2 linked regions of the Vulgatibacter sp. genome follow. The protein of the gene in region 1 interacts with the protein of each later gene in a pairwise test. Links are inferred from orthologs where the notes say so. Each region holds a gene or a part of one and is shown in the gene's direction. Other genes may lie near its edges. The genes, in order: ACESMR_RS23475 and ACESMR_RS14550.

Evidence for each region.
Region 2: the proteins of ACESMR_RS23475 (region 1) and ACESMR_RS14550 interact in binary tests that used the Escherichia coli proteins (3 or more experiments, as listed by UniProt). The link is inferred for Vulgatibacter sp. from one-to-one orthologs.

The regions. Positions count from the first base shown.
Region 1 is NZ_JAWLCN010000017.1:39,463-50,543, forward strand. Bases 7,235-10,126 are described here. They hold ACESMR_RS23475 (methionine aminotransferase), read left to right. Parts: upstream 7,235-8,049; coding sequence 8,050-9,204; downstream 9,205-10,126. Other genes in these bases: ACESMR_RS23465 (CHAT domain-containing protein), read left to right, coding at 7,235-7,516; ACESMR_RS23470 (hypothetical protein), read left to right, coding at 7,595-8,050; ACESMR_RS23480 (class I SAM-dependent methyltransferase), read left to right, coding at 9,271-10,077. In the rest of the region: ACESMR_RS23445 (methyl-accepting chemotaxis protein), read right to left, coding at 1-983; ACESMR_RS23450 (hypothetical protein), read right to left, coding at 986-1,357; ACESMR_RS23455 (chemotaxis protein CheW), read right to left, coding at 1,354-1,848; ACESMR_RS23460 (CHAT domain-containing protein), read left to right, coding at 1,984-4,725; more of ACESMR_RS23465, read left to right, coding at 4,787-7,234; ACESMR_RS23485 (OmpP1/FadL family transporter), read right to left, coding at 10,142-11,081. UniProt on the Escherichia coli protein: Shows aminotransferase activity with methionine and histidine as substrates, and to a lesser extent also with phenylalanine.
Region 2 is NZ_JAWLCN010000005.1:200,357-216,535, reverse strand. Bases 7,775-11,512 are described here. They hold ACESMR_RS14550 (error-prone DNA polymerase), read left to right. Parts: upstream 7,775-8,159; coding sequence 8,160-11,312; downstream 11,313-11,512. Other genes in these bases: ACESMR_RS14545 (sensor histidine kinase), read right to left, coding at 11,333-11,512; ACESMR_RS14555 (hypothetical protein), read left to right, coding at 7,775-8,125. Also shown: ACESMR_RS14585 (phosphate/phosphite/phosphonate ABC transporter substrate-binding protein), read left to right, coding at 1-82; ACESMR_RS14580 (class I SAM-dependent RNA methyltransferase), read right to left, coding at 122-1,276; ACESMR_RS14575 (hypothetical protein), read left to right, coding at 1,523-4,000; ACESMR_RS14570 (acyltransferase), read right to left, coding at 4,184-4,765; ACESMR_RS14565 (universal stress protein), read left to right, coding at 4,972-5,403; ACESMR_RS14560 (hypothetical protein), read left to right, coding at 5,685-6,650; more of ACESMR_RS14555, read left to right, coding at 6,647-7,774; more of ACESMR_RS14545, read right to left, coding at 11,513-12,445; ACESMR_RS14540 (cyclic nucleotide-binding domain-containing protein), read left to right, coding at 12,675-14,240; ACESMR_RS14535 (DUF2089 domain-containing protein), read left to right, coding at 14,319-14,681; ACESMR_RS14530 (YIP1 family protein), read left to right, coding at 14,678-15,322; ACESMR_RS14525 (alpha/beta hydrolase family protein), read left to right, coding at 15,355-16,179. UniProt on the Escherichia coli protein: DNA polymerase III is a complex, multichain enzyme responsible for most of the replicative synthesis in bacteria. This DNA polymerase also exhibits 3' to 5' exonuclease activity. The alpha chain is the DNA polymerase catalytic subunit.

The DNA.
Region 1 (11,081 bases):
TGCCGGTTGCCGTCGTCGGCGGCGCTGCGGTTCTTGTGGCTCGCCTCGATGGCGCTCTCGGTGGCCTCGCGGATCTCGCCGATCAGCCCCTTGATCTCCTTGGTGGAGACGAGGACGTTCTCCGCGAGCCTGCGCATCTCCGCGGCGACGATGGAGAAGCCGCGGCCCGCCTCCCCCGCCTTGGCGCCTTCGAGGGCCGCGTTGAGGGCGAGCAGATCGGAGCGATCGGCGATGTCGTCGATCACCTCGACCACGCTGCCGATCCGCTCGACCCGCCGCGCCAGCCGGCTCATCGCGTCGTGGACCACCACCGCGTTGTCGGTGATCCGCTGCACGCTCTCGAGGAGCCCGCGGATCGAGCCCTCGCCGCTCTGCGCGGAGCCCAGGGTCTGCTCCGCCACCGAGGCCACCGTGCGCGCGTTCTCCGCGATCTGGTGGGAGGCGCCCTTGAGCTCCTCCATGGTGGCGGTGGTCTCGTGGATCGCCGAGGCGTGCTCGGCCATCGAGCTCTCCTGCTGCGTCGCCGCAGCGAGCACCTCGGAGGAGCTCGCCGAGATCTGCAGCGAGGCCTCGCGCATCTCGAGGGTGAAGGCACGCAGGGTCGAGAGGAGCTGCTCGAGGCCGTTCACCAGCGGGGCGAGCGCCGGATCCGGATCCTGGATCCCCGTGGTCCCGGAGAGCTGCCCCTGCGCCACCACCCGCTCCACCGCCTCGAGGGCGTCGCCGACGCCGTGGCGGAGGCTGCGGTTGCGCTCGCGCGCGGTCTGCAGCTCCTGCGTGGCGTGATCGGCCACCGCGTTGGTCATCTCGGCGAGGCGCCTGAGCTTGGGATCCTCGATCGAGGCGAGGTCGACCCGCGCCTCGTACCTGCCGGTGGCGAGCGCCTCGAGCACCGCCTCGATCCTGCCGGTGTCGTCGACGGCTGCCTTGCGCACCGCACGCTTCCGCGTGGTCCCCGTTCCCCGTACTTCGTTCCGCGCCATCGTCAGCCCCGATCCTCCGCCCGGTCCCGGAGGAGGACGGGCAGATCCAATAGCGGCAGCAATTCGTCTTCGTGCTCGACCAGCCCGGCGATCCCGCCCCGCGGCAGCAGGTGCGCCACCAGGGCTGGGAGCCGGTGGAGGCGGGCGCCGGTGAGCATCCCGTGGACCTCGTCGATCGCCAGCGCGGCCTCGCCGTCGCCGCACCGCACCACCAGTCCCCTGCTTCCGTCCCGCGGCGCGCCGAGCGCGGTGCCGCCGGCGAAGGGCGCGTCGCCCCTGCGTGCCACCCGGCGCACGTCCACCGCCGGGGCTGCGAAGCGCCTGCCCCCCAGCGTGAAGAGGAGCACCGGTGCGTCGGCGTGGTGCCCGTTCATGCGGCGGCGCTCCGCTCCCGGGCCGATTCGATCAGCCGCTCGAGATCGAGGAGCGCCACCGGCCCCTTCGCGTCGGCGCCCACCCGCTCCACGAATTCGAGGAGGCCGCCGCTTCCCTGCGGCGCCGGCTCGAGCTGCGCGTCGGCGATCTGCACCAGGCCCTCCACCGCTTCGGCCACCAGCGCGAGGCGGTAGGGGCCCGATTGGACCAGCGCCACCCGGCCCCCGCTGGCCAGCGGGGTGGGGCGCTCGCCGAGGAGCTGCGCCACGTCGAAGACCGGCAGCACCTCGCCGCGGTGCTGGAAGACGCCGCAGAGGAAGGAGGGGGCGCCGGGGAGCCGCGTCATCGGCCCGAGCCGGACCACCTCGGTGGCGAGGGATGCGGCGAAGGCGTAGCGCGCGCCGAGGAGCCGGACGCAGAAATACCAGGGGTCGGTGCCGTGCACCCCCCAGGGATCGGCTGGCTCGGGCCTGGTCTCGTCGGATCGCATGGTCGGGCAGTGTAGCCTCCTCCGGGATGTAGGCGACAACCGCTTGCTTTCCCTCCCAGGCGCTTTACTGCATCGGCGGGTGGGGTAGAGTGCGCGGATCCTTGGCTCGGAGTAGGGGGAGAGCCGATGCGGGGAATGCGCACGACCATCCTGGCACTCGTGCCGGCGCTGGCTGCCCTCGCATGGGCGCTGGCCTGGCCACAGCTCCATGGACCCGGCGCCGTCGAGGCGCTGGGCGCGTTCATGGGCCCGTCCCGCTGGTCGGAGGGACGCAGCGCGTTGCCGCTGCCCTGGCGGCCGTGGCGCGGCACCACCCGGCTCGGCGATTACGAGCGGCTCCTCGCCGCGCTCTACGCCCCTGCGGCGCAGGACGACCCCACCCAGCCGCTGGCGCTCGCGCAGCAATACGTGTGGCGCGGCGGGGCGGGGGATGCGGAGCGCGCGCAGGCGATCCTGGAGGCGCAGCCCGAGAGTGCGGTGGTGTGGAACGAGCGGGCGCTGGTGGAGCTCTCCCGCGGCAGGCGAATCGAGGCGCTGGCAGCGATCGATCGGGCCATCGCCCAGGAGGGAAGCCTTCCGGCGGCCCGCTTCAACCGGGCGCTGGTCCTGGAGCAGCTCCACCTGCGCGGCGAGGCCGAGGCTGCCTGGCGGCACTTTCTCGCGGTGGAGCCGGCGGGACCCTGGGCAGCGGAGGCGCAGCTGCGCATGGAGCGGCTGCAGCGGCCGCTGGAGAAGGCGCCGCGGAACGGGAGCTCGTCCCGGATCGTCCGGAGCCTCTATCTCGTCGAAGACGCCGCGGCGCTGGATGCGTGGCGCCGCCAGCGCGAGGCGCGGCAGCTCCTCGAGCAGAACGGACCCACCTCCGATCCGCTGGTCCGCTCCACGGTGGCGTGGCTGCGTGACGCAGGCGAGGCGGAGTGGGCGGAGCACCGCCGCCTCGGCGGCGTGTACCGCTCCTGGTACACCCGGGTGATGGAGGGGCGGGCCGATCATCGGAAGCTCGCCGCGCTCGCCGAAACCGACGCGCCGATCTTCGCGGTGCGCTACCTGCAGCTTGCTGCCTACGATGCGCTGCAGCGGCAGGAGCGGGCCGCGGCCAGGGAGCTGCTCGAGCGGCTCCTCGAGCGGTGCGGGCGCTTCGGCTGCGGGGAGGAGGCGATCCTCGCCCGGAGCGATCTCGGCAACCTCCTCCTCGGCGAGGGGGATTTCCACGGGGCGGAGCGGGCCTTCGACGCCGCCTTCGCGGCGCTGCCGCAGGATGCGCACGTGCGCCGCGCGGAGCTTCTCACCAAGCGTTCGATCGTCGCGAAGGGCTACGGCGCCGAGCAGCAGGCGGTCGAGCTCCTCCTCGAGTCGGTGCGTCTCTCCGAGCTGGCTGCTGGCGACCACCCCCTCGCCGCCTCCCTGCTCAACCTCTCCCACCACCTCGCCGGGCGCGGCATGCCCTCGGTGGTGGCAGCCTTCGCGCGGGAGTCCCGCCGCGTCGCGGAGCGGGCGGGCATCGCCCGCCTCGCCCAGAAGGCGCAGGCGAACCTCGCCGCGGCGCTCCGGGAGGAGGGGCGGCTCGAGGAGGCGGCGGCGGTGCTCGAGGTGGCGTGGGCGGAGGCGCAGGCAGCAGCCGTCCCCCCCGTGCTCGGGGCCAACCGCCTCGGCCTCGCCCTGGTGCGCCTCGAGGAGGAGCGGCCGGCGGAGGCCCTCGCGCTTCTCGACGAGGCGGAGCGCAGCTTCGGCGAGGGGCTCGACCCCCGCCACCGGATCCGGCTCGCGCAGGCGCGGGCAAGCGCCCTGGAGCAGCAGGGCGAGCTGCGGGGCGCAGCGGCGCAGCTCGAGCGGGAGGCAGCGGAGGTCGCCGCGCAGGCGGCGCGCCTCCCCTCGCCGCTCGCACGGCAGCGGGTGGGCGCTGCGGCTTCCGATTCGATCGGCAGGTTGGCGTTGCTGCGGGGGCAGCTCGACGGCGTCGGTGCGGGCTGGGAGATCCTCGCGCCCCGGGGCAGGCGGCAGCTGGCAGCAGACGAATGCCTGGTCGCGCCGACGCGTCTTCCTGCGGGCAGGACGGTGCTCTTCGTCGCCACGCGATCCAACGCGTTCTTCGAGGTGGTCCCGGTGGCGGTCCCCGCGGTCGATCTGCTGGCGCGCAGCCGCTGCGGCCCGGGCACCCGGCGGATCACGCTGCTCGATACCATGGCGACGGACGCAGCGCCGATGGCCCGGGTGCTGCGACGCCTCCACCCGGAAGTGGCGGTGCTCCTCGCCGGCGACGCGCTCCAGCCCTGGCCGGACGGCGGCGTATCGGGGCCTGCGCTGGTGGTCCACAGCCCCAGGCCCACCCAGAGCGACCGCGGCCTCGCCTTCCTCTACGGCGCCGCCCGGGAGGCGGCATCGATCGCCGCCACGCTCCCCGAGGTTCGCGAGCTGCGCTACGAGGCAGCCACGCCTGCAGGGGTGCGTGCCGAGGCAGGGCGCGCGGGCCTCCTCCACTTCGCGGTCCACGGCGACGGGCGGATGGAGACCGGCGCCGCCTCGCACCTCGTCCTCGCCGGGGAGGCGGGGCGGCTCCAGGTCGTCGACGTGCTCGGCCTGCAGCTGCGGGAGAAGCGGCCGGTGGTGGTCCTCTCCGCCTGCAGGAGCGGCGGCCGCAGCGCCGATCCCGAGAACGACGGCGCCGGCCTCACCTGGGCCTTCCTCCACGCCGGCGCGCGGGCGGTGATTGCCCACCAGGACGATCTCCGCGACGACGTCGGACTCGCCTTCGCCGCGTCCTTCTATCCGGCGATCGCAAGGGGCGCCGGGCTCTCGGCGGCCTTCGAGGCGGCGCTCGCCGGCGTGCGGAAGGAGCACGGGGCGGCCGCCGCGGAGGGTTTCCTCCTCTCGTTCTGAAGCGCTCGGTTCAAAGCGCCGCCACCCGCAGCTACACTGCGCCGACTGGTGGAGGTCGGGTGTGAGAGGCGTCGCAGCAAAGATCGCAGCAACCGCCGTGCTCATCGGCGCGGCCCTGGCGGCGCTGATCTGGCCGCGGCTCTTCCCACCTTCGCCGGCGGAGGTGCTCGGCGGCTTCCTCGGGGAAGCCCGTTGGTCCGAGGGGCGCAGCGCGCTCGGCTTGCCATGGCGCCCCTGGCGCGGCGGCGAGAAGCTCCAGGCGTACGGGCCGGTCCTGGCGGCGCTCTACCACGACGAGGAGGCAGGCGACCTGCCTCTGGCGCTGGCGCAGCTCTACCTCTGGCGCGGCGACACCGGTGATCTCGACCGGGCGGAGAAGCATCTCGCCGGGCTCCCCACCGAGGCGAAGACCCTCAACGAGCGCAGCCTCCTGCTCCTCGCCCGTGCGCAGGGCGTCGAGGCGCTGGAGACGATCGAACACGCCTTCGAGCTGGCACCGTTGGATCCCGCGGTGCTCTTCAACCGGGCGATCGTGCGCGAGCATCTCGGTCTGACGCGGATGGCTGCGGAGGCGTGGGAGGCCTTTCTCGGTGTGGAGCCGGCGGGTCCCTGGGCTGCGGAGGCGCGGGAGCGCGCGGCAGCGCTCGCCACGGCGGAAGCGCCGCCCGGCGATCTGGAGCTGCGCCTCGCGAAATTCGAAGGAGCGATCGCCCACCTCGATGGTCCCGATGCGCTCGCCGCGTTGCGGGGCGATCCGGCGACAGCGGTCCTGCTCGATGAACTCCTGCAGCGCGGGGAGCGGCTGCCGGCGGCGCTCCTCACCCGGCTGCAATCGCTGGACGCGGCGGCGTGGAGGGAGCGCCGCCGCTGGAGCGAGGCCTACACCCGCGAACGGGAGAAGGTCCTCTCCGGCACCGCCGACCTGCGCGCCCTCGAGGCGCTGGGAGAGGTGTCGGATCCGCTCATCGCGCTGCGCTTCAACCGGCTCGCGCTCTACGACGCGGTCCAGCGACAGGACGTCGCCGCTGCCCGGCGCCTCTACGAGCGGATCGCTGCCATCTGCCTCCGGGAGGGCTGCGTCGAAGCGGTGGTTCTCGCCCGCTCGGACCTCGCCTCGCTCCTCGTCCACCAGGGCCGCTTCCACGAAGCCGAGCAGGAATGGCGGCACGCCGCGGAGGCGCTCCCCGAGACGGCGACGGTCCGGCGCGCCGAGCTCGTCTCGAAGCGCTCGCTCCTCGCCTGGCGCACCGGCGCGTTCCGGGAGGCAACCGAGCTGGCGATCGACTCGGCCCGCGGCATGCGCCGGGATCCCGTCGGCAGCGCGACACCCCTCGTCAACGCCGGCTTCTTCGCCATGCTGCAGGGAAAGCTGCGCGCAGCCGAGGTCTTCTGCAGGGAAGCGCTCCTGCTCTCCCGGCAGGTGCAGGTGGTTCGGACGGCGCTCATCGCGAGCCGGACACTCGCGGACATCCGGCTCGACCGCGGCGATCTCCAGGGCGCAGCGAGCGTCCTCGACGAGACCCGGGAGGATGCCGAGGAGACGGGCATCGTGCCGGTGCTGCAGAGCAATCGGCTGAGCCTCGCACGCATCCGGCTGCAGCAGGTCCGGCTCTCGGACGCGCGCACGCTCCTCGAGCGGGTGCTCGCCGAGGAGGAGGCGCGCAATCTCCAGAACTTCCGCGTGGAGGCGCTCGAGCTGCTCGCCCGCGTCTCCGCTGCAGAAGGGAAGGACGACGAGGCGTTGCGCTTCCTCGAGAAGGCGGTCGCCGTCGCGGACGAACAGGTCGCGCACGCGCCCTCGCCCCTCGCCGCGCAGCGCATGTGGGCCGAGACCGGATCGACCCGGCTGGCCCTCGCCGAGCGTCATGCAGCCAGGGCCGACGCCGCTGCCTTCTGGCGGATTCTCGGCGGCGCCGAGCTGCGGGAGCTGGCGCCGGACGAGTGTTTCGTCGCCGAGACCCGCCTCGACGTGGGCTGGGGCCTCTGGGTTGCGACGAGCGAGGGCACGAGGCTGCTCCGCGGCGATGCGCCGCTGTCGCCGCTGCAGGATGGCGCCTGCCCCGCTGGCGTTCGCCGGATCAGCCTCCTCGACCGTTCCGGTCTCGACTCCGCCGCGCTCTGGAGGCGCCTGCGCGACGAAGCGCCAGGGGTGGCGCTGGTTGCATCCAGCGGGCCCGAACGGCCGTGGCCGGCTGCGCAGCCGAGCGGTCCAGCTCTCGCGGTGCACAGCCCGCAGCCCGTCGAGCTCCGGAGCGGTCTCGGCTTCCTCCCCGCAGCGCCGAAGGAGGCGGCGATCGTACGGGGTGCGTTCCCGGGCTCGAGGGAGTTGCGCGGCATGGCGGCGACACCCGCCGCCGTCCTCGCGCAGGCGGGGGCGTACGGCCTGCTCCACTTCGGCGTGCACGGCGAAGCCCGTCTCGGCAAGGGCGCTGCCTCCTACCTGCTGCTCGGCGGCGAGCTCGGCCGCCTCGAGGTCGCGACGATCCTGGAGATGCCGCTGCGGGAGCGGCGTCCGGTGGTGGTGCTCTCCGCTTGCAGGAGCGGCGGCACGGTCGTCGACCGGGAGCGCGACGGCGCGGGGTTGGGCTGGGCCTTCCTCGAGGCGGGGGCCCGGGCGGTGGTCTCGTACCAGGACGCGCTCGACGACGAGGTGGCGCTGCTCTTCTCCGCGGCGTTCTACGACGCGCTGGGCAGGGGAGCGGATCTCTCCGCTGCCTTCGAGTCGGCGGTGGCGAAGGTGCGGCAGGAGCGTTCCGCTGCTGCGGCGGCACGCTTCGTCCTCTCGATCTGATCCTCGGGTGAGGGCTATGCTGTGCGACACCGCCACACGTCCGGTATGGCGCGCACGCATTGCCAGGGGGATCTCTCGATGAATCGCGAATTCTATTTCCCGTCTGCTCTCGTCACGCAGGAGGCGGATTTCGTCCGCGTCCGCTTCTGGGCGCGCAAGGACAAGGACACCCTCCAGATCACCGGCAACGACCCGAAGGCCTATCTCGACGGCGCCCAGATCGTGCTGCAGGTCAGCGGTGCTTCGGGCACGCCCTCCTTCCCGCCGCTCAACGCGGGCAGCGAGCTCTACGACGAGCCGTTCATCGAGGTGCAGTTCAAGGGCAAGTGCATCGCGCGCAAGGTTCCGCGGTCGGGGGGCACCGGGCTGCGCGTCACCGTCGACGGCGGCAGCTGCGAGGTCCTCGACGGCACCGGGCTGCCCTTCGATCCGTCCGACGTCGCGGCTGCAGCGAACGTGACCCTCGGCGGCATCTGCACGTCGGCCGACGACCAGCCCCACGGCCCGCCCATCCCGCCCGCCGGCAGCAACTGATGATCACCAGCCGCCTCCGCCCCTTCGGCACCACCATCTTCAGCGAAATGACGCGCCTCGCCCTCGAGCACGGCGCGGTCAACCTCTCGCAGGGCTTTCCCGATTTCGAAGGACCGGCCCGGGTGATCGAGGCGGCGGTGGCGGCGCTGCGGGGCGGGCACAACCAATATGCCCGCTCCATGGGGCTGCCGCCGCTGGTCGAAGCGGTGGCAGCCCATCGCGCGCGCTGGTACGGCCAGCGCTTCGAGCCGTCGAGCGAGGTGGCGGTGACCACCGGCGCCACGGAAGGGATCGCCGCGGCGATCCTCGGGCTGCTCGAGCCGGGCGACGAGGTGATCCTCTTCGAGCCCTTCTACGACAGCTACCCGGCGGCGGTGGCGCTCGCAGGCTGCACCGCGAAATGCCTCACCCTGCGCTTCCCCGACTTCGCCCTGGACGTGGACGCGCTGCGCTCGCTGGTGGGCGAGCGCACCAGGCTCCTCGTGCTCAACTCGCCCCACAACCCCAGCGGCAAGGTCTTCACCCGCGCGGAGCTCGAGGCGATCGCCGCGCTCTGCGTCGAGCGTGACCTGCTGGTGCTCTGCGACGAGGTCTACGAGCACCTCACCTACGGCGCAGCGCACGTTCCTCTCGCCACGCTGCCGGGGATGCGGGAGCGGACGCTCACCACCTCGAGCCTCGGCAAGACCTTCTCCTTCACCGGCTGGAAGATCGGTTGGCTCACCGGGCCGAAGGAACTCGTGGCAGCGGCGCAGGCGGCGCATCAATTCCTCACCTTCGCCACCGCCACGCCCCTGCAGATCGCTGCGGCCGAAGCGCTGCGCAGCTGCGACGAGCCCTTTGTGGAGGGGCTGCAGGGCGCGTACCGATCGCGCCGCGACTTCCTCGTCGACACGCTGCGCGCTGCGGGCTTCGCCGTCTCGGTACCCGCAGGCGCCTACTTCGTCCTCGCCGACTTCTCCGCGCTCTCGCGGGAGGACGATCGCAGCTTCGCCGAGCGGCTCGTCCGCCAGGTGGGCGTGGCCGCGATCCCGCCCAGCTGCTTCTACGCGGCCGATCCGGCGGAGGGGCGCAGGCTGCTCCGCTTCGCCTTCTGCAAGCGGCTGGAGACCCTCGAGGCGGCGGCAGAGCGGCTGCGCGTGCTCGCCGGCTGAGCGCACTGCGGGTCGCTCCGACGCAAAGCGATTTGCCCGCGCGAATTTTGTGGTACCTGCCCGCCGATGATCGAGCCGTCCCAGGCGGTGGTGACCACACCGCGCAGGCCGAAAGCCGTTGACGTCGCCGAGGCCCGGGCCGAGGCGGCGCGCCTCGGCTGCCGCTACGTCGAACGCCGCAGCCAGGGGTGGGAGAAGCTGGTGGAAACTACCGGCGCACGAGCGGTGCTGGCGGTGGCCCACGGCGACCGGGCGCTGTGGCTGCCGGGGATGACCGTGCCCTGGCGCTTCCATGGCGGGATGGCGGTGCTGCGGATCCGGCGGATGATCGCAGGTGTCGAGCCCGATCCCTTCCTCGCCGCCTGCGACGTGCGCGCGGGGGATCGCTTCCTCGACTGCACCGGCGGCGCCTGCGCCGACGCGCTGGTCGCTGCCCACGCGGTGGGGGAGGGCGGCCACGTCGAGGTGATCGAGGCGAGCGCGCTGCTCCACGCGGTGACGGGCCATGGCGCCCGGCACGTGCGCTTCGGCGAGGCGCCCATCGACGCGGCGCTCTCGCGGATGCACGTCACCCTGGGCGATCACCTCGAGGTGCTCCGCTCGCTCCCCGATCGCTCGTACGACGTCGTCTATTTCGATCCCATGTTCCGCGAGACCACCACCGCGGCGCCGGGCTTCGACGTGGTGCGGGCCCTCGCCGACCCGCGGCCCCTCGCGGCGGAGGCCCTCGCCGAGGCCAGGCGCGTCGCGCGCCGCCGCGTGGTCCTCCAGGATCGCAAGACCGGCGGCGAGCTCGAGCGCCTCGGGCTCCCCGAGCTACCGGTGATGAGCCGCTACGCCCAGGTACGCTTCGGCGGCCTCGTATTCGCGTAGGCGAGGAACGAAGACGGCGCCCGGTCTCCCGGACGCCGCCCTGCTGCCTGCCGTGTAACGCAGCTCAGAAGGTGTACTGCGTGTAGACGTTGAGCACGCTGACCGACTGGTTGTAGCGGCCGGCGGCGTTCGGCTGGGCGGAGGGTGCTTCGAAGGTGGTCACGTCCTCCACCTCGACGTTGCGCTCGTTGTAGATCACCTGGGTGAAGGTGCCGCTCAGGACCCAGTTCGACGCGAGGGCGAACTCGCCGCCGATCGCGAGCGTGTACTTGGTCATGTCGATGAGCGCCGGATCGAGGGTCTCGTCGGGGACCGCGTTCCCGTCGTAGCCCAGGCCGATGTAGCCCTCGGCGCGCTGGGTGAACCAGTAGGAGACGCCGCCGCGGAGGCCGAAGGCGTCGTCCCAGTTGCGCGGGATGTTCTGGATCACGGAGCCGTCGCCGGTGATCTCCGCGCCGTTCTCGGCGAGATCACATTCGGCGTTGGCAGCGTTCACGATGCACTGCCGGTCGAAGACGCTCCAGCGGGCGTACTCGCCGAAGAGGCGGGCCTCCCACTGCCGGTCGAACTGCCAGCGGGCGCCGAAGCGCCACACGTCCGGGAGCTCCTGCTGCAGCTCGACGTCGGTCACGCCGGGCTGGCCGTCGGCGAGCACCGTGTCGAGGGTGCCGTCGAGGACCATCTCGCCGAATCCGGGCTGGCTCTGGTAGGAGACGCCGACCCAGAGCCGATCGACGGGCTCCCAGATCACGCCGCCCGAGAGGGAGAGGTCCCAGCCGCTGGTGTCGAGATAGGAGCGGCCCTCCTTGATCGTGGTGCCGTCCTCGAGGACCAAATCGTCGCTGCCGTCGAGGTTGCGGGCGCGGATGGTGTGCACGGTGCTCTGCACCGCGTTGACGCCGACACCGACGGAGAGGCGGAGCGCGGGGATCTGGTAGGCGGCGGCGCCGGTCACGTAGAGCGACTGGATCCTGCCGTCCATGGTCCACCAGCGCTGCACGCCG
Region 2 (16,179 bases), on another replicon or contig:
GCTCGAGCTCCTCGACGTGGAGCAGGTAGTGCGGGCGGATTCGCTCGTCGACGAGCCGATCGGCTGGCTCGCCGCCGTTTGACACAGGGGGTGTTCGGCGCCATGTCGAACACCCGCGGTGTCAGCCCTGCCGCGTGTCGGGACCGTAGCGGAGCAGGTGGGTCTCGATCGGCCCGTTGAAGAGCGGGTGGCGCCAGTGCACGCGGTGGCCGAAGGCGCGCTCGAAGAGCGGCGAGCCCGAGAGCACGATCAGCGGGATCGCGTCCTCGAAGGGCGCGTAGGCCTCGCCGAAGCCGCGGTAGAGCCCCTCGAGCTGGAGGCGCTTGCCGCCGAGGCGCTCGCCGTAGGGCGGGTTCACGAAGATCTGGCACTCCGGCGGGACCGGCACGAGATCGCGGGCGTCCTGCTGGGCGAGCTCGAGGGAGTTGCGCACGCCGGCGCGCTCGGCGTTGCGGTGGGTCACCTCGAGGGGCTCGTCGAAGCGGTCGCGGGCGATGATCGGCGCCGGTGCCTTCGGCAGCGCCACCGCCTTGGCCGCCTCCTGCAGGTCACGGAAGGTCTTCGCCTCCTCGTCGCCGAAGGAGGGCCAGCGCATGAAGCCGAAGTGGCGGCCGCGGCCCGGCGCGATGTTGCGGGCGATGAGCGCCGCCTCGATGGCGAGGGTGCCCGAGCCGCACATCGGATCGAGGAAGGGCTTGTTCGGATCGTAGTAGCCGAGGGCGAGGATCGCAGCGGCGAGGGTCTCGCGGAGCGGCGCTTCCTTCGCCTCGATCCGCCAGCCGCGGCGGTGGAGCGGCTCGCCGGAGAGATCGAGGGCGAGCTCGGCGCGGTCCTTGACCAGGTGGACGATGACGTGGACGTCGGGCTTCGCGGTGTCGACGCTGGGGCGGGCGCCGGTGCGCTCGCGCATCCGGTCGACGATGGCGTCCTTGGTCCGCAGCGCCACGAAATGCGAGTGGGTCAGCTCCGAGGAGCGGACCGAGGCGTGGATCGAGAAGGTGTGCCGGGGCGAGAGGTGCTCCTCCCACGGCACCGAGGCCACCGCGTCGTAGAGGCCGTCGGCCCCCTTCGCCTCGTAGCTACCGAGGGAGAGGAGGATCCGCATCGCGATCCGGGACCAGAGACAGGCCTTCATCCCGTCGGCGAGGGAGCCTCGGAAGTGGACCCCGCCGCGATCGGCGCGGACCCCGGGAAGGCGCAGGCCGCGCAATTCGTCTCGAAGGGCGCCTTCGGTGCCCTTGGCTGCGGTGGCGAAGAAATTGTGCACGTCGGCCATTGTGCCCGATTTCCGACATCGCCGCCTCACGGAGATCCGATGGGGAACGGGGTGCGATTCCCCATCCGCCAGGCCGCGCACGTAGCTACGTGATGCGGGAAATGGCTCCGCACCTGCGAGCAAGGCCCTCCCGAGGGGGGAGGCGACTCTTGGCAACGCTCTTGCGGAGGACCCCGGCATCCAACAGCCGAGCGGCGGATGCAGGGGGCCCTCTCGCGGCCCGCCGCATCCCAAGGGGACCGAGCGATGCACGAGATGCGTGGGAAGGTGCTTTGGGTTGCGCTTCTGGGCGCGGCCCTGGCCGCCTGTGGCAGTGACGGCGGCGGTGGCGGGGCAGGCGGTACGGGTGGGGTCGGCGGGACGGCGGGGGTCGGCGGCAGCGGTGGCGTCGGTGGCGCCGGCGGGGCGGGCGGCGCCGGTGGCGCTGGCGGCGCCGGGGGCCAGCAGGCCATCGACGAGGAGTGCGGCAACGGGGTGGACGACGACCTCGATGGCGACACCGACTGCGAAGACAGCGATTGCGCCGACGTTCCCGCCTGTGCGCCGGAGGAGATCTGCGGCAACGGCCAGGACGACGACGGCGACGGCGCGGTGGACTGCGAGGACGGCGACTGCGCCGACGACGCTGCCTGCGGCGAGATCTGCGACAACGGAATCGACGACGACGGCGACACCGACATCGACTGCGACGACGCCGACTGCGCCGAGGCGTGCGTCGAGGTCTGCGACGACGGCCTCGACAACGACCAGGACGGCGCCGCCGACTGCGCCGACTACGAGTGCGCCGCGTCGTGCGATCTGATCGCCTGCGCCGAGGCGGACCTCGGTTCGGCGCTGCCCGTGCACCTCTCGGGCACCACCGAGGGCGGCGGCGACGACGCCTCGCTCTACTGCGCCGACGGCGGGGAGGACCGCGTCTACCTCTGGACCGCGCCGGACGACGGCTTCTTCATCATCGACACCACCGGCTCGGAGATCGACACCGTGGTGACGATCTACGAGGAGCCGGGCACCTGCGACGGCTTCGAGATCCTCTGCAACGACGACGCGGGCAGCCTCGCCTCCCGTATCGCCTTCGAGGGCCTCGCCGGTACCACCTACCGGATCGTCGTGGACGGCTGGAGCTCGGGCGCGTACCAGCTCCACCTCACCACCGCGCCCGCGATGGAGGGCGGCGACCTCTGCGGCAACGGCGTCGACGACGACGGCGACTGGGACACCGACTGCCAGGACGCCGATTGCGCGGGCCACCCGCTCTGCCCGGCGCAGGGCTGCGTGGACTTCGACCTCTTCGACAGCCTGCCCGCGGAGCAGATGGGCGACACCTGGTTCGCCGGCGACACCACCCCGGCCTCGTGCAATCCCGATGGCGGCAACGATGCCGGCATCCTCTGGACTGCACCCGCCGCCGGCACCTTCGTGGCGCAGGTCGACGGGCAGGGTTTCCAGCCTGCGCTCGCCGTCTTCCTGGGCAACAACTGCGACGGGATGGAGCTGAGCTGCACCACGCCCACCGAGCACCCGGATCCGATGGGCATGACCATCAACACCGCCTCGGCGCTCGTCACCGCCAGCGCCGCAGGGGAGCAGTTCGTCTTCCTCGTCGACTCGATGGGCTGGGACGGCAGCTTCACCTTGCGCGTGCACGAGGCCGCCGCCGCGGAAGTCTGCGGCAACGGCGTCGACGACGACGGCAACAGCAGCGCCGACTGCTTCGACCCGGCCTGCGCCAACGAGGACGTCTGCCTCTTCGCCTGCGTCGACGAGTTCCTCGGGAGCACCTCTCCGGTGACGGAGAGCGGCAACAACTTCGCCCGGATGAGCAACGTGCAGCCGAGCTGCGGCGTCGACGTGCACGGCGAGGTGATCTACCAGTGGACCGCGCCGACCACCGGCCGCTACGTCTTCGACACGGTCGGCTCGGCCCACGACACCATCGTCGCTGCCTACACCAACGACTGCGGCGCGCCGACGGAGCTCGGCTGCAACGACGACGCCGGCGGCAGCCTGGGCTCGAGGCTCTTCCTCGACGTGGTGCAGGGCGAGAGCTACCTCGTCGCGGTGGATGCCTATGCCAACTACATGGCGATGGGCTCCAGCTTCGGCGGTGACTTCACCCTGAACATCGACGCCGCGCCCGCCAGCGAGACCGCCTGCGCCGACCGGGCGGACGACGACGGCGACGGGCTGGTCGATTGCGCCGACGCCGACTGCGCCGCCGCTGCCGCCTGTGCCGCGATGGCCAGCGAGGCGGGGTTCTGTGACGACGGCATGGACAACGATGGGGACGGTTCCGCCGATTGCCTCGACAGCGATTGCGGCGCCGCCGCTGCTTGCACCGTGAGCGGGAGCGGCGTCGACGTCTTCCTCGGCAGCACCTGGCCGCTCAGCGTCAGCGACACCACCGCCGGCGCCGGGAACGACCGCGAGGATTCGAGCTGCGCCGGCTTCGGCGTGGGCGAGCTCGACAAGGTCTACCAGTGGATCGCGCCGGTTGCCGGCACCTACTCGTTCGAGGTGCTCTCGGCGGAGTTCCAGCCGATGCTCGAGATCCGGGGCGGGGACGTCTCGGGCGGGAACCTGGCGTGTGCCTCCACCTGGCAGACGGGCATGGCCTTCACCGCGCAGGTGAAGGTCCACGCGGGCCAGCGGCTCACCCTGGTGGTCGACGGCAACCAGGGCGGCGGCAGCGGCGCCTTCACGATGACCGCCACCCGGAACTGACCGGGAGGGGGGGAACGCTGTGCCGGAGCGTCTCCGGCGCAGCAGCCGCCACGTCCTGGGGAGGTTACGTGGCGGCGCGATCGCTCGTGGCGCATCCGCACACCTGGAACCCGCAGGCATCGCTTGGAGCCCGCTCCCCGCCCACCGGGGGGCGGGCTCTTTTTCATGGCGGGCCCCGCGCGGCTATTTGAAGCCGAGGGTCGGCTTGTCGCGGCGGTCGCCGATCACCCGGGCAGGCGTGCCGCCGACGATGGCCCATTCGGGCACGTCTTTGGTGACCACGGCGCCCATCGCCACCACCGCGTGGTCGCCGACGGTGACGCCGTCGGTGAGGCCGGCGTTGGCACCGACCCAGACGTCGCTGCCGATCACGATCCCGCGGGATCGCACCGGCTGGGAGCGGATGGTCCTATCGGGGGCCATCCCGTGGTCGAAGGCGTAGAGGGTCGCGCCGGAGGCGATGCGGGTCCCCTCGCCGATGCGGATCCCGGCGGCGCCGCCGTCCAGCGTCACTCTTGCGTTGAGGCTCACGCCGGGGCCGAGGTCGATGGGGCCGTGGGCGAAGACCTCGGCGGCGATGGCGCAGCCCGGGCCGATGCGGATCGGGCGGCCGGGTTCTGCGAAGAGCTTCGCCTCCGGGGCGACGAAGCAGCCTTCGGCGATCTCGATGGTCTCGAGGTCCCGGAAGGACTGCTGCACCTCGCGCTGCCAGGCCTCGGCCCAGCTGCGGTGCTTCGGCTTCAGGGAGAAGTAGAGCCACGGCATCCACGAGAGGCGGAGCTTGTGCTGCTCGAGGCGGCGCTGCTGGAGATCGTCCACCGGCGCTTCGTAGCGCAATCGGGGCCGGGCCGCCATCGGCCGGGCGCAGCAGGATGGGGTGTCGGCGAGGACGCATTTCGGCGCGGCGCGCGATTGCCCATGGTGCCGCCGGGGCCTACTTCTCCGGTGGGAAGGCCGGAAGGAGGCTCGTCGTGATCCAGCACATTCTCGTGGCGGTCGATGGTTCGGAAGGGTCGCGCCGGGCGGCGGGCTTCGCCAGGGAGCTGGCGGGGGCAACCGGGGCGCGGATCACGCTGCTCCACGTGCTCGAGCCGATCCCGATGGTGAACGTCGGCTTCGCCGAGTTCTACGGCGTGGCGCACCGGCAGCCCACCGACGAGGAGATGGCGAAGCTGCGGGAGGCGATCCGCGAGCAGGCGGAGGGCTTTCCGCGGGACCGGGTGGAGGTGATCATCGAGTACGGCAACCCGGCCGACACCATCGTCGCCCAGGCGGCGGAGCGGAACGCGGACCTGATCGTGATGGGCGCCCGGGGCATGGGGCCGGTGGGCCGGTTCTTCGTGGGCTCGGTGAGCGACCGGGTGGTGCACCACGCGGGGCGCAGCGTGACGGTGGTGCACTGACGCCGGTGCGATCCGCGGGATCGTGCGCCTCTGCCGAGCCGGGGTAGCAAAGCGATCCTTGCGGATCGTGTCACCCTCCCGAGCCGGGGTAGCAAAGCGATCCTTGCGGATCGTGTCACCCTCCCGAGCTGGGGTAGAAAACCGACCCGCGGAAGCGTCCCCGCCCAACCGGGTGGCTGGATCCCCCCCGGGTCCGGGGGCATACTGCTCCCGAGTTCAGCGTCCCTCCTTGACTGCCTGAACGTTTGTTCATAACGATCGCTGCGGAGGTGCAAACCACCGTGGCGCTCCCGGCCCGCGATCTCAGCCAGCTGCTCAGTGACCTGCGCCGCACCCGCGCGCTGGTCACGCCGGAGGAGCTCGCCCACCGCCTCCCGCCGACCCTGCCCACCGGGCTGGGCGAGCTCGACCGGCTCCTCGGCGGCGGGCTGCCACAGGGCCGCATCGTCGAGATCGGGGAGGTGCAGGGCGCCCTCGGCACCGCCCTCTCCCAGCAGATCCTCGCCCGCTTCACCAGCAGCGGCAGGCTCGCCGCCCTGGTGGACCGGGCCGACGCCTTCGACCCCAGGAGCGCCGCAGACGCAGGGGTGGATCTCGGCCGCACCCTCTGGTGCAGGCCCACCACCCACAAGGACGCGGTCCGGGCCGCGGACGCGCTCCTCGCCTCCGGCGCCTTCTCCCTGGTGATCCTCGACCTGGGGCCCGCGCAGCCCCGGGGCAGGGGCCGCAAGCCCGCCCAGCAGGCGCTTCGGGTGGTCGAGCCTTCCGGCCCGCAGGAGCCCCGGCTCGTGCGCACCGCCCCCGGCGAGGGCGCGCCCCCCGACGAGCTCCACTTCGAGCCCTACGCCATCCGCAAGAAGCGCCCCGACCCGAAGGACGACACCATCTCCCAGGCAGCCTGGCTGCGGCTCTCCCGGGACGCCGAGACCGCCCGCGCCTCCTTCCTCGTCCTCGGCGGCGAGGGCGCCGGCACCTTCGCCACCGCCTCCCTGCGGCCGAAGCGCGCCCGCGCCCGCTTCCTCGGCCAGGGCCCGGGCAGGACCTTCGAGGGGCTGGAGATCACCGTGGCCCTCGAGCGCAACAAGCTCGGCCTCTCCCCCGGCGAGGCGAGCCTCCTCTTCCGCGCCCCCGAGCTCTTCCCCACCGGCATCCGCGACCCGCTCCCGGGCGCCGCCCGGATCTCGGACGACCCCGCCGCCTCCCGCCGCAAGGCCTGGTACCTCACCGCCGACGAGGATCCCCCATGAGGATCGGCTGCCTCTTCGTCCCCGATCTCCCCCTGCAGGCGCTGCTCCGCGCGGAGCCCACCCTCGCCGGGATCCCGCTGGCGGTGGCGGAAGGGGAGGGCGCCCGCGCCCGCATCGCCCACGTCTCGGTGCAGGCCCGGACCCAGGGCGTCACCCCGGGCATGGGCGTCGGCGACGCGCTCGCCTTCTGCCCCCAGCTCACCGTGCGCTGGGTCGCCCCCGAGATCGTCGAGGCCACCCGCGAGGCGGTCCTCGACGCAGCCGCCTCGGTGGCGCCGCGGGTGGAGGAGGTGCGCCCCGGCCTCGCCCTCATCGACGCCGAGGGGCTCTCGCGCCTCCACGGCGACGAGCGGGGCATCGCCTCGGCGCTGGTCGCCGCAGCCTCGCGCCTCGATCTCGAAGCGCAGGCCTCCGTCGCAGGCGGCAAGCACCTCGCCACCATCGCCGCCGTCCGCGGCGCCGGGATCGAGGTGATCCCGAAGGGCAGGGAGCGCACCTTCCTCGCCCCGCTGCCGCTCGCCGCCATCGGCGCCTCGCCCCGCCTCTGCGAGACTCTGGTGCGCTGGGGCCTCGCCACCGCAGGCGCCTTCGCCACCCTGCCCATCGACGGCGTCGGCGCCCGCCTCGGCGAGGAGGGCGTGCGGGTCCACCGCCTCGCCACCGGCCACGACGACGAGCCCCTCCAGCCCAGGCCCCAGCCCGAGACCTTCGAGGAGGGCTGCGACTTCGACTTCGAGATCCTCGCGATCGAGGGGCTCCTCTTCGTCATCCGCCCGGCGCTCGAGCGGCTCGTCTCCCGCCTCGATTGCTACGGCGTCGCGGTGGGAGGCCTCACCCTGAAGCTCCTCCTCGATCCCGCGGGCGAGTCGCTCCTGCCGGTGGAGCTCGCCGCCCCCACCCGCGACGTGGGCTCGATGCTCGCCCTCTGCCGCTCGGTGCTGGAGCGAAAGCCCCCCAACGCCGCGATCCGCGGGATCCGGGTGCTGGCCACGCCGGCCCGGTCGCGGCGGGAGCAGCTCCGCCTCTTCGGCCTGCCCACCGTGGCGCCGGAGAAGCTCGCCACCGCAGTGGCCAAGGTCGCCTCCATCGTCGGCGACGACCGGATCGGCATGCCCCTGCTCCGCGAGAGCCACGATCCCGAGGGCTACCGCATCTCCCGCTTCGATCCACCGCCGCCACCGGAGGAGGAGCCCGACCTGGGCCCCGTCGCGGAAGGGGTGGCGGGCCTGCGCCTCTTCCGCCCACCGCTCGAGGCGGAGGTGCGGATGGGCCGCGAGGGGCCCCAGGCGATCCGCGCCGGCGCGGTGGCCGGCTGGATCGTCGGCTTCGCCGGCCCCTGGCGCCTCGACACCGGCTGGCACGAGCGCCCGGTGCAGCGCGACACCTTCGACGTGGAGCTCTCCGACGGCGCGGTCTACCGGCTCGCGCAGGATTGCGTGAGCGGCAGCTGGTCGCTGGTGGGCAGGTACGACTAAGCGTGAGCGGGCCGCGCGGACGGGAAGGAGCGAGATGGGAACCTGGGAGACCAACCAGCGCATCGCCGAGAAGCAGCAGCTCCGCTCCCGCCCCGTTGCGGCGCCGCGGCACAAGGCCCGCGTCCGCTACGTGGAGCTGCGGGCCCGCACCGCCTTCTCCTTCCTCCGCGGCGCCTCGCTTCCCGAAAACCTCGCCCTGCAGGCTGCCTCGCTGGGCTACGGCGCGATCGCCTGCGGTGACCACGGCGGCCTCTACGGCAGCCCCCGCTTCCACGCCGCCGCCCGGGACGCCGGCGTCCGCCCGCTGGTGGCGGGGGACATCGACGTGCAGGGGGTGGGCTCGGTGCGCCTCCTCGTCGAGAGCGCCGACGGCTACCGCAACCTCTGCCGCCTCTACACCCGCTCCCACGCCCGCCACGTGAAGGGCACCCACGCCGTCTCCCTCGAGGATCTGGCGAAACACGCCCACGGTCTCACCGCGCTCCTCGGCGCCTGCGCCGACGTCGAGGCGGCGGAGCGGGTGGTGCGCAGGCTCGGCCGCGAGCGCACCGTCGCCGAGGTGCAGCGCCACCTCGATCCCAGGGACGAGCGCCGCAACCGGCAGATGCTCGCCCTCGCCGAGAAGCACCGCCTCCTCGTCGCCGCCACCGGCGACGTGCGCCACGCGCTGCCCACCGAGCGCCGCATCCTCGATCTGCTCACCTGCATCCGCGAGGGCGTCACCCTCGACGCCGCCGGGACGCTCCTCTCCCGCAACGCCGATCGCCACCTCCACCCGCCGGAGGAGATGGAGCGGCGCTTCGCCGATCTGCCCCACGCCATCGACGGCACCGTGCAGCTCGCCGAGCGCTGCGCCTTCACCCTCGACGCGCTCCCCTACGAATTTCCGAAGTACCCGGTGGAGCCCGGCGACACCGAGCAGGCCCTCCTCGAGCGCCTCGCCTTCGAGGGCGCCCGCAAGCGCTACGGCAAGCGCTTCGACGGCCGCGTCCGCGCCCAGATCGAGCACGAGCTCGCCCTCATCGGCAAGCTCGAGCTCGCCGGCTACTTCCTCATCGTCTGGGACCTCGTCCGCTTCTGCGCCGAGAAGGGGATCCTCACCCAGGGCCGCGGCTCCGCAGCCAACTCCTCGGTCTGCTATTCGCTGGGGATCACCGCGGTCGATCCCATCGGCATGGGCCTGCTCTTCGAGCGCTTCCTCTCCGAGGAGCGGGGCGAATGGCCCGACATCGATCTCGACCTGCCCTCCGGCGACAGGCGCGAGGCGGTGATCCAATACGTCTACGAGCGCTACGGCCGGGCCGGCGCGGCGATGTGCGCCGAGGTGATCACCTACCGCGGCCGATCCGCGGTGCGCGAGGTAGGCAAGGTCCTGGGGATCCCCGCCGATACCATCGACAAGCTCGCCCGCGGCCACTCCCACTTCGAGTACCGGCGCGACGAGAGCAACGAGCCGCAGGCGCAGCTCGAGCGCGCGGGCCTGCGCACCACCGACCAGCGCCTCGAGCAGCTGCTCCAGCTCTGCGGCGAGCTGCAATCGCTGCCGCGCCACCTCTCCCAGCACTCCGGCGGGATGATCATCGCCAGGGGGCGCCTCGACGAGATCGTGCCCCTCGAGCCCGCGTCGATGCCCAACCGCACCGTGCTCCAATGGGACAAGGACGATTGCGAGCAGCTCAAGCTGATCAAGATCGACCTGCTCGGCCTCGGGATGATGGCCGCCCTCGAGGACGCGGTGAAGATCCTAGAGGCCCGGGGCAAGCCCTGCGATCTCTCCCAGCTCCCGCCGGACGACCCCGCGGTCTACGACGCCGCCTGCAGGGCCGACACCGTGGGCGTCTTCCAGATCGAGAGCCGCGCCCAGATGGCGACGCTCCCGCGGATGCAGCCGCGGAAGTTCTACGACCTGGTGGTGGAGGTGGGGCTGATCCGCCCCGGCCCCATCGTCGGCAAGATGGTCCATCCCTTCCTCGCCCGCCGCGCCGGTCGGCAGGAGGTGACCTACCCGCATCCCTCCCTCGAGCCGGTGCTGGCGCGGACCATGGGCGTGCCGCTCTTCCAGGAGCAGCTGATGCGCATCGCCATGGTGGCTGCCGACTTCACCGGCGGCGAGGCGCAGGAGCTGCGAAGGGCGATGAGCCACAAGCGCTCGAAGGAGATGATGCAGCGCTTCGAGGATCGCCTGCGCGCGGGCATGAAGCGCAACGGCTTCCGCGAGGACGCGACCGAGGAGGTGATCGTCGGGATCCGCTCCTTCGCCGAGTACGGCTTCCCCGAGAGCCACGCTGCGAGCTTCGCGCTCCTCGTCTACGCCAGCCTCTGGATCAAGGTGCACCACCCGGCGGTCTTCCTCGCGGCGCTCCTCAACAACCAGCCGATGGGCTTCTACGCGCCGGCGACGCTGGTGAAGGACGCGCAGCGCCACGGCGTGCACGTGCGCACCCCCTGCGTCGTCCTCTCCGACGCGAAGGCGCAGGTGCTGGGCGATCTCGAGGTGCGTCTCGGCCTCGAATCGGTGCGCGGCCTGGGCTCCCAGGCGGCGGAGCGGATCGTCGCCGCCCGCGCGCAGAAGCCCTTCGCCACCGTCTCCGAGGTCTGCAACCGCGCCCTGCTCGACGTGCGCCGGGCGGAGCTGCTCGCAGAGGCGGGGGCGTTCGCCGCCTTCGGCCTCACCCGCCGCCAGGCGCTCTGGGAGGTCCGCGCGGCGCTGGCAGGTGGCGGCCCGCTGGCGCCGCCGCCGCCGGCAGGACCCTCGCCGCTCCCCGAGCTCAGCGAGCTGCAGCGCACCCTCGCCGACTACAGCGCCACCGGCCTCACCGTCGGGCCCCACCTCGTGCAGCGGATGCGCCCGCAGCTCGACGCCCTCGGCGTCACCCGCGCCGGCGCGGTGCTGGCCGAGCGCAACGGCAGGTGGGTGCGCATCGCCGGGCAGGTGATCATCCGCCAGCGCCCCGGCACCGCGAAGGGCATGGTCTTCCTCACCGTGGAGGACGACACGGGCTTTGCCAACGCGGTGATCGAGCCGGAGCTCTTCCACGAGCAGCGGACCACGATCCTCGCGAGTCCCCTGCTCCTCATCGAGGGGCCGCTGCAGAACGTCGACGGGGTGGCGACGGTGAAGGCCCGGCGCTTCCGCGCGCTCCACGGCCCTGCCGAGGACCTGCCGGGCTCCCGGGATTTCCGCTGAAGGCGCGTCGGCGGCGTGCCCTACGCCTCCTTCACCTCGGCGACAGGGGCGCGGGCCTCGACCTTCCACGGCAGGCAGAGGCGGAAGGTCGTGCCCCGCCCCTCCTCGCTCTCCACCACGAGCTTGCCGCCCTGCGCGAGGGCGGCCCGCCGGGCGATGGTGAGCCCCAGGCCGACGCCACCGGGCTTGCCCGGTTGCACCGGCTGGAAGAGGCTGTCGCGCCGCTCCGGGCTCATGCCCGGCCCCGAGTCCTCGACGGCGAAGACGAGCTGCCGCTCCTCCTCCTCGAGCCACACCCGAACGAAGCCGTGCTCCGTGTATTTGATCGCGTTCTCGATCAGGTTGCCGAGCGCGTCGGCCAGCAGGTCGGGGTCGGCCTCCATGCGCAGCGACCGGTTGCCGCTCACGTCGAGGCGCAGCCCCTTGCGGTGCGCGTCGTGCTCGTAGTCGGCGACGAGCTGATCGACCACCTGCGCCGGCGAGAGCTCCTCGGGGTGGACCGGCAGCTCCTCGGGGCGGAAGCGCTCGAGCCGCAGCACCGCATCGACGAGCCGCACCATCCGGCGCACCGTGCGGCGGAGCCGGGACAGGGTGGCCGGTTCGTTCAGGTCGAGGCCCCGCTCGGCCCGCTGCACGTAGAGCTGGAGGACCGAGATCGGGGTCCGCAGCTGGTGGGCGAGACCTGCCAGGTAGAGCGAGCGCTCCCGGCTCACCCGCTCCGCCTGGTAGGTCGCATAGCGCCGGGCCGACTCGGCGGTGAGCTCGAAGATCGCCACGGAGAAGAGGGAGTATTCGCCGAAGGGCACCGTCTCCCCCCGCTCCTCGAGCCACGAGCGGATCTCCTCCACCACGAACGCGTACTCCCGCACCAGCTCCTCGATCGGGACGTCGTCGCGAACCCGGTCCTCCGGTGCGAGCCTGCCCGGCTCCTTCCAGAGCGCCCCCGCCGACTCGACCGACAGCTCCCCCGAGGCCATCGCCTCCCCCAGGGCCCGCAGCTGGACGGCGAGGTGATCCTTGAGCACCGCCTCGGTGAGGTCCGGCCGTGCGGGCCCCTCCTCGAGCCAGCGCCGGTACCAGCGCTCGACCAGTTCCTCGGTGTGGGCACACAAGAGCTCTCCCAGCGACGCCACCATCACCTCCGCTTCAAGAAGTAGGGCCGCCGCTCCCGATCGGCCCCCCCGGGCCGGCGGGCGGTGCCCCGGCGTAGCGCCCCCGGTGGACACGCCCCCCACCACGCCGGCCCAGCCGGCAGGCTGCCGTGCGCCCCCTTCCTGCTTGGTGCGGGACGGCGCCTCCTGCATGCTGGGGGAAGTCCGGCGCTCCCTCCCCCAATGCCCCCGAGGCCGGAACCGCCCCGCCATGCCCCTCTGGTCCGCCCTCGCCACCGAAGCCCGCGCCGACTACACCGCCTTCCTTCTCGCGGGGCTGGCCCTCGCGATCCCGCTCATCCGCAACCTCGCCCCGCCGGCGCAGCGCCGCCGCGTGCGCGGCATGGTGCTCCTCACCCTCGCCCACCTGGCGCTGCTGGTGGCAGGCGTCCTGCTCCGGGGAACGGAGCCCGAAGTCCACCGCGACCTCCGCCTCGCCTCCCTGGCTTGCGCGGCGCTCGCCGCGGTGGGGATCCTCGGCACGCTCCTCTTCTCGGTGGTGCTGCCGCGTCTCCACCTCGCGCTCCCGAAGATCCTCCAGGACGTGCTGATGGCGGCAGCGGGCATCGCCGCGCTCTTCGCCGTCGCGAGCCGCGTGGGCTACGACGTCTCGGGCCTGCTCACCACCTCCGCCATCGTCACCGCGGTGATCGGTCTCGCCCTCCAGGACACCCTGGGCAACCTGGTGGCGGGGCTCGCCGTGCAGTCCGATCACTCGATCCGCATCGGCGACTGGATCCAGGTGGGCCAGCTCGCCGGCCGCGTCACCGAGATCCGCTGGCGCTACACCGCCATCGAGACCCGCAACTGGGAGACGGTCTTCGTCCCCAACGGCTCGCTGGTGAAGAACCAGGTCACCGTGGTGGGCCGCCGCGACGGCAGGCCCGTGCGCTGGCGCCGCTGGGTCCACTTCAACGTCGACTTCCGCACCGGACCTGGCGACGTGATCCGGGTGGTCGAATCGGCGCTGCGGAGCGGGCCGATCGATCACGTCGCCGCCGATCCCGCGCCCAATTGCATCCTGCTGGAGCTCGGCGAGAGCTACGCCCGCTACGCGGTCCGCTACTGGCTCACCGACCCAGCGCAGGACGACGCCATCGACAGCGTGGTCCGGGTCCGCGTCACCTTCGCCCTCAAGCGCGCCGGCATCCCGCTCTCGATGCCCGCCCACGCCGTCTTCCTCACCGAGGAGAGCAACGAGCGGAAGGTGGAGAAGAGCGAAGCGGATCGCGAGCGCCGCCGCGACGCGCTGGCCCGGGTCGACCTCTTCCGCGACCTCACCGACGACGACCGCCGCCGGCTCGCAGCCGACCTCAGCTACGTGCCCTTCGCCGCAGGCGAAACGATCACGAGGCAGGGCGCCGAGGCCCACTGGCTCTACCTGCTCGTCGCCGGCGAGGTGAGCGTGCGGATCCGCGCGGAGAGCGGCCACGAGAGCGAGGTCTCGCGCCTCGCCGCCGGGAGCTTCTTCGGCGAGATGTCGCTCCTCACCGGCGCCCGCCGCTCCGCCACCGTGGTCGCCCTCGACGACGCGGAGTGCTACCGCCTCGACAAGGCGGCCTTCGAGCAGGTGGTGCGGGACCGCCCGCAGCTCGCCGAGTCGCTGGCCGAGCACCTCGCCCGCAGGCGGATGGAGATCAGCGCCATCCGCGAGAACCTCGACCGCACCATCGAGCCGCAGAAGCTCGCCGCGGCCAAGCTCGATCTGCTCGAGCGGATCCGCGATTTCTTCGGCCTCGACGATGACGAGGACGAGCGCAGCCGCCGGGCGGGGTGACGCAGGTTCGCAAAGTCGAACTTCAATTTTATTGAAGTCCGATTGACGAAAATGAAGGCGAAGTGGGAAAAAGGGTCCATGTCCCGGTTGCCCACCGCCTGCCCTGCCTGCGATTCGGCCCTCGAGGTGACGCGACTCGCCTGCGCCCGCTGCGAGATGCAGCTCGAGGGGCGCTTCGAATTTCCCGAGCTCCTCCGCCTCTCCCGCGACGACCTCGACTTCGTCCTCGCCTTCGTCCGCTCCTCGGGAAGCCTCAAGGAGCTCGGGCAGCTGCGCGGGCAGAGCTACCCCACCGTCCGCAACCGGCTGAACGAGATCATCGCGCGGCTCACCGTGCCCACCAGCGATCCCGAGAAGGAGCGCCGCCGGATCCTCGACGCCATCGCCGGCGGCACGATGACCGTCAAGGAAGGCGCGCGCCGCCTGCAGGAGCTCGAATGAGCGGCGAGCACCAGCGCATCCTCGAGATGCTGGCTGCAGGAAAGCTCGCGCCGGCGGAGGCCGAGCGGCTCCTCGCCGCCCTGCGCCGGCCCCGGGCCCGGCCAGGCCTTTGGCTCTTCCAGCCCCTCGAGCTGCTCCCGACCCACATAGCCCTCCTCGTCGGCGTGGCTGCAGCGGCGGCGGGGCTGCTCCTCTCGCTCCTCCGGATCCGCTTCGACGGCGCCCTCGATCTCCACCTCGTCGACGCGCAGGTCCCGTGGAGCGTGGCGCTCGTCGATCACTTCCTCGCCTGGCCCGCCACCGCGCTGGTCCTCTGGGGGGCGGCCCGGCTCGTGGCCCGGCAGGGGCGCTTCGTCGATTTCCTCGCCGCGGTGGGTGTCGCCCGCGTTCCCCTGGTCCTCGCGGCAGCGCTGGTCGGCGGGGTGGGCGCGCGCTTCGATCAGGTGGACCAGGGAGCGGTCCCGCCCGCGGTCGTCGTCGTCGCGCTGTTGACCCTGCCCTTCGTGGCCTGGTTCGTGGCCCTGCTGGTCACGGGAATGCGCACCGCCGCCGGCCTGCGCGGGGCGCGGCTGGCAGCTGCGGCGGTAGGCGGCATCGTCGCCGCCGAGATTCTGACCAAATTGGCGCTCCTGGCGATCTGAGCCAGCGCGCGTCGTTGCATGGGGGTGCCAAGATGCGCTGCGTTCGCTACGTCCTTCTCTCGATCCTGCTCGCAGCCTGCGGCGGAAGCCAGGCTGCGCTCCAGCCCCGCGCCGGCGGCAGCGGGGGCGCCGGTGGAGACGGCGGCTCGGGTGGCGCCACCGGCACCCCCGTCGACGCCAGCAGCCGCGAGGTCTCCTTCGCCTCCGCAGCGGCGGACGGCTTCCTCCACGTGGGCACGCTCCAGATCCCCGCGCACGTGGAGGGCGAGCGGCTCCCGGCGGTGATCTTCGCCCACGGCAGCGGCCCCAACGACCGGGACGAGACCCTCCGCGGCCAGCTCGGCATGAGCTTCGGCGTCGAGATCCCCGTCTTCGCCGAGCACGGCCAGGCGCTGCAGGACGCAGGCTTCGTGGTGCTCCGCTTCGACAAGCGGAGCTGCGGCCCGTTCAACGGCTGCGCCGACAACGGCTACGCCGCCATCGACCCCGACGCCGTCACCATCGACACCTTCGTCGAGGACGTGGAGGGCGGCCTCGCCTTCCTGGCGACCCAGCCGGAAGTCGACGCCGAGCGGCTCTTCTTCGTCGGACACAGCAAGGGCGCCAGCTACGCCCCCCGGCTCCTCACCGACCACCCGCAGCTCCGCGCCGGCGTGATGCTCGCCGCGCCCTTCGTCACCATCGACAGGGCCCTCGTCCAGCAGGCCGAGAAGCTCGAGGAGATCCTCGTCGCCACCGGCGCGAGCGAGGCGCAGATCGACGCCGCCCTCGCCGACGTGCGCGCGATCGCGGCGGACGTCACCGCCCTCCACGAGGGAACCTTCGCCGGCACGCGGATCGGCGGCCTGCCCGTCGCC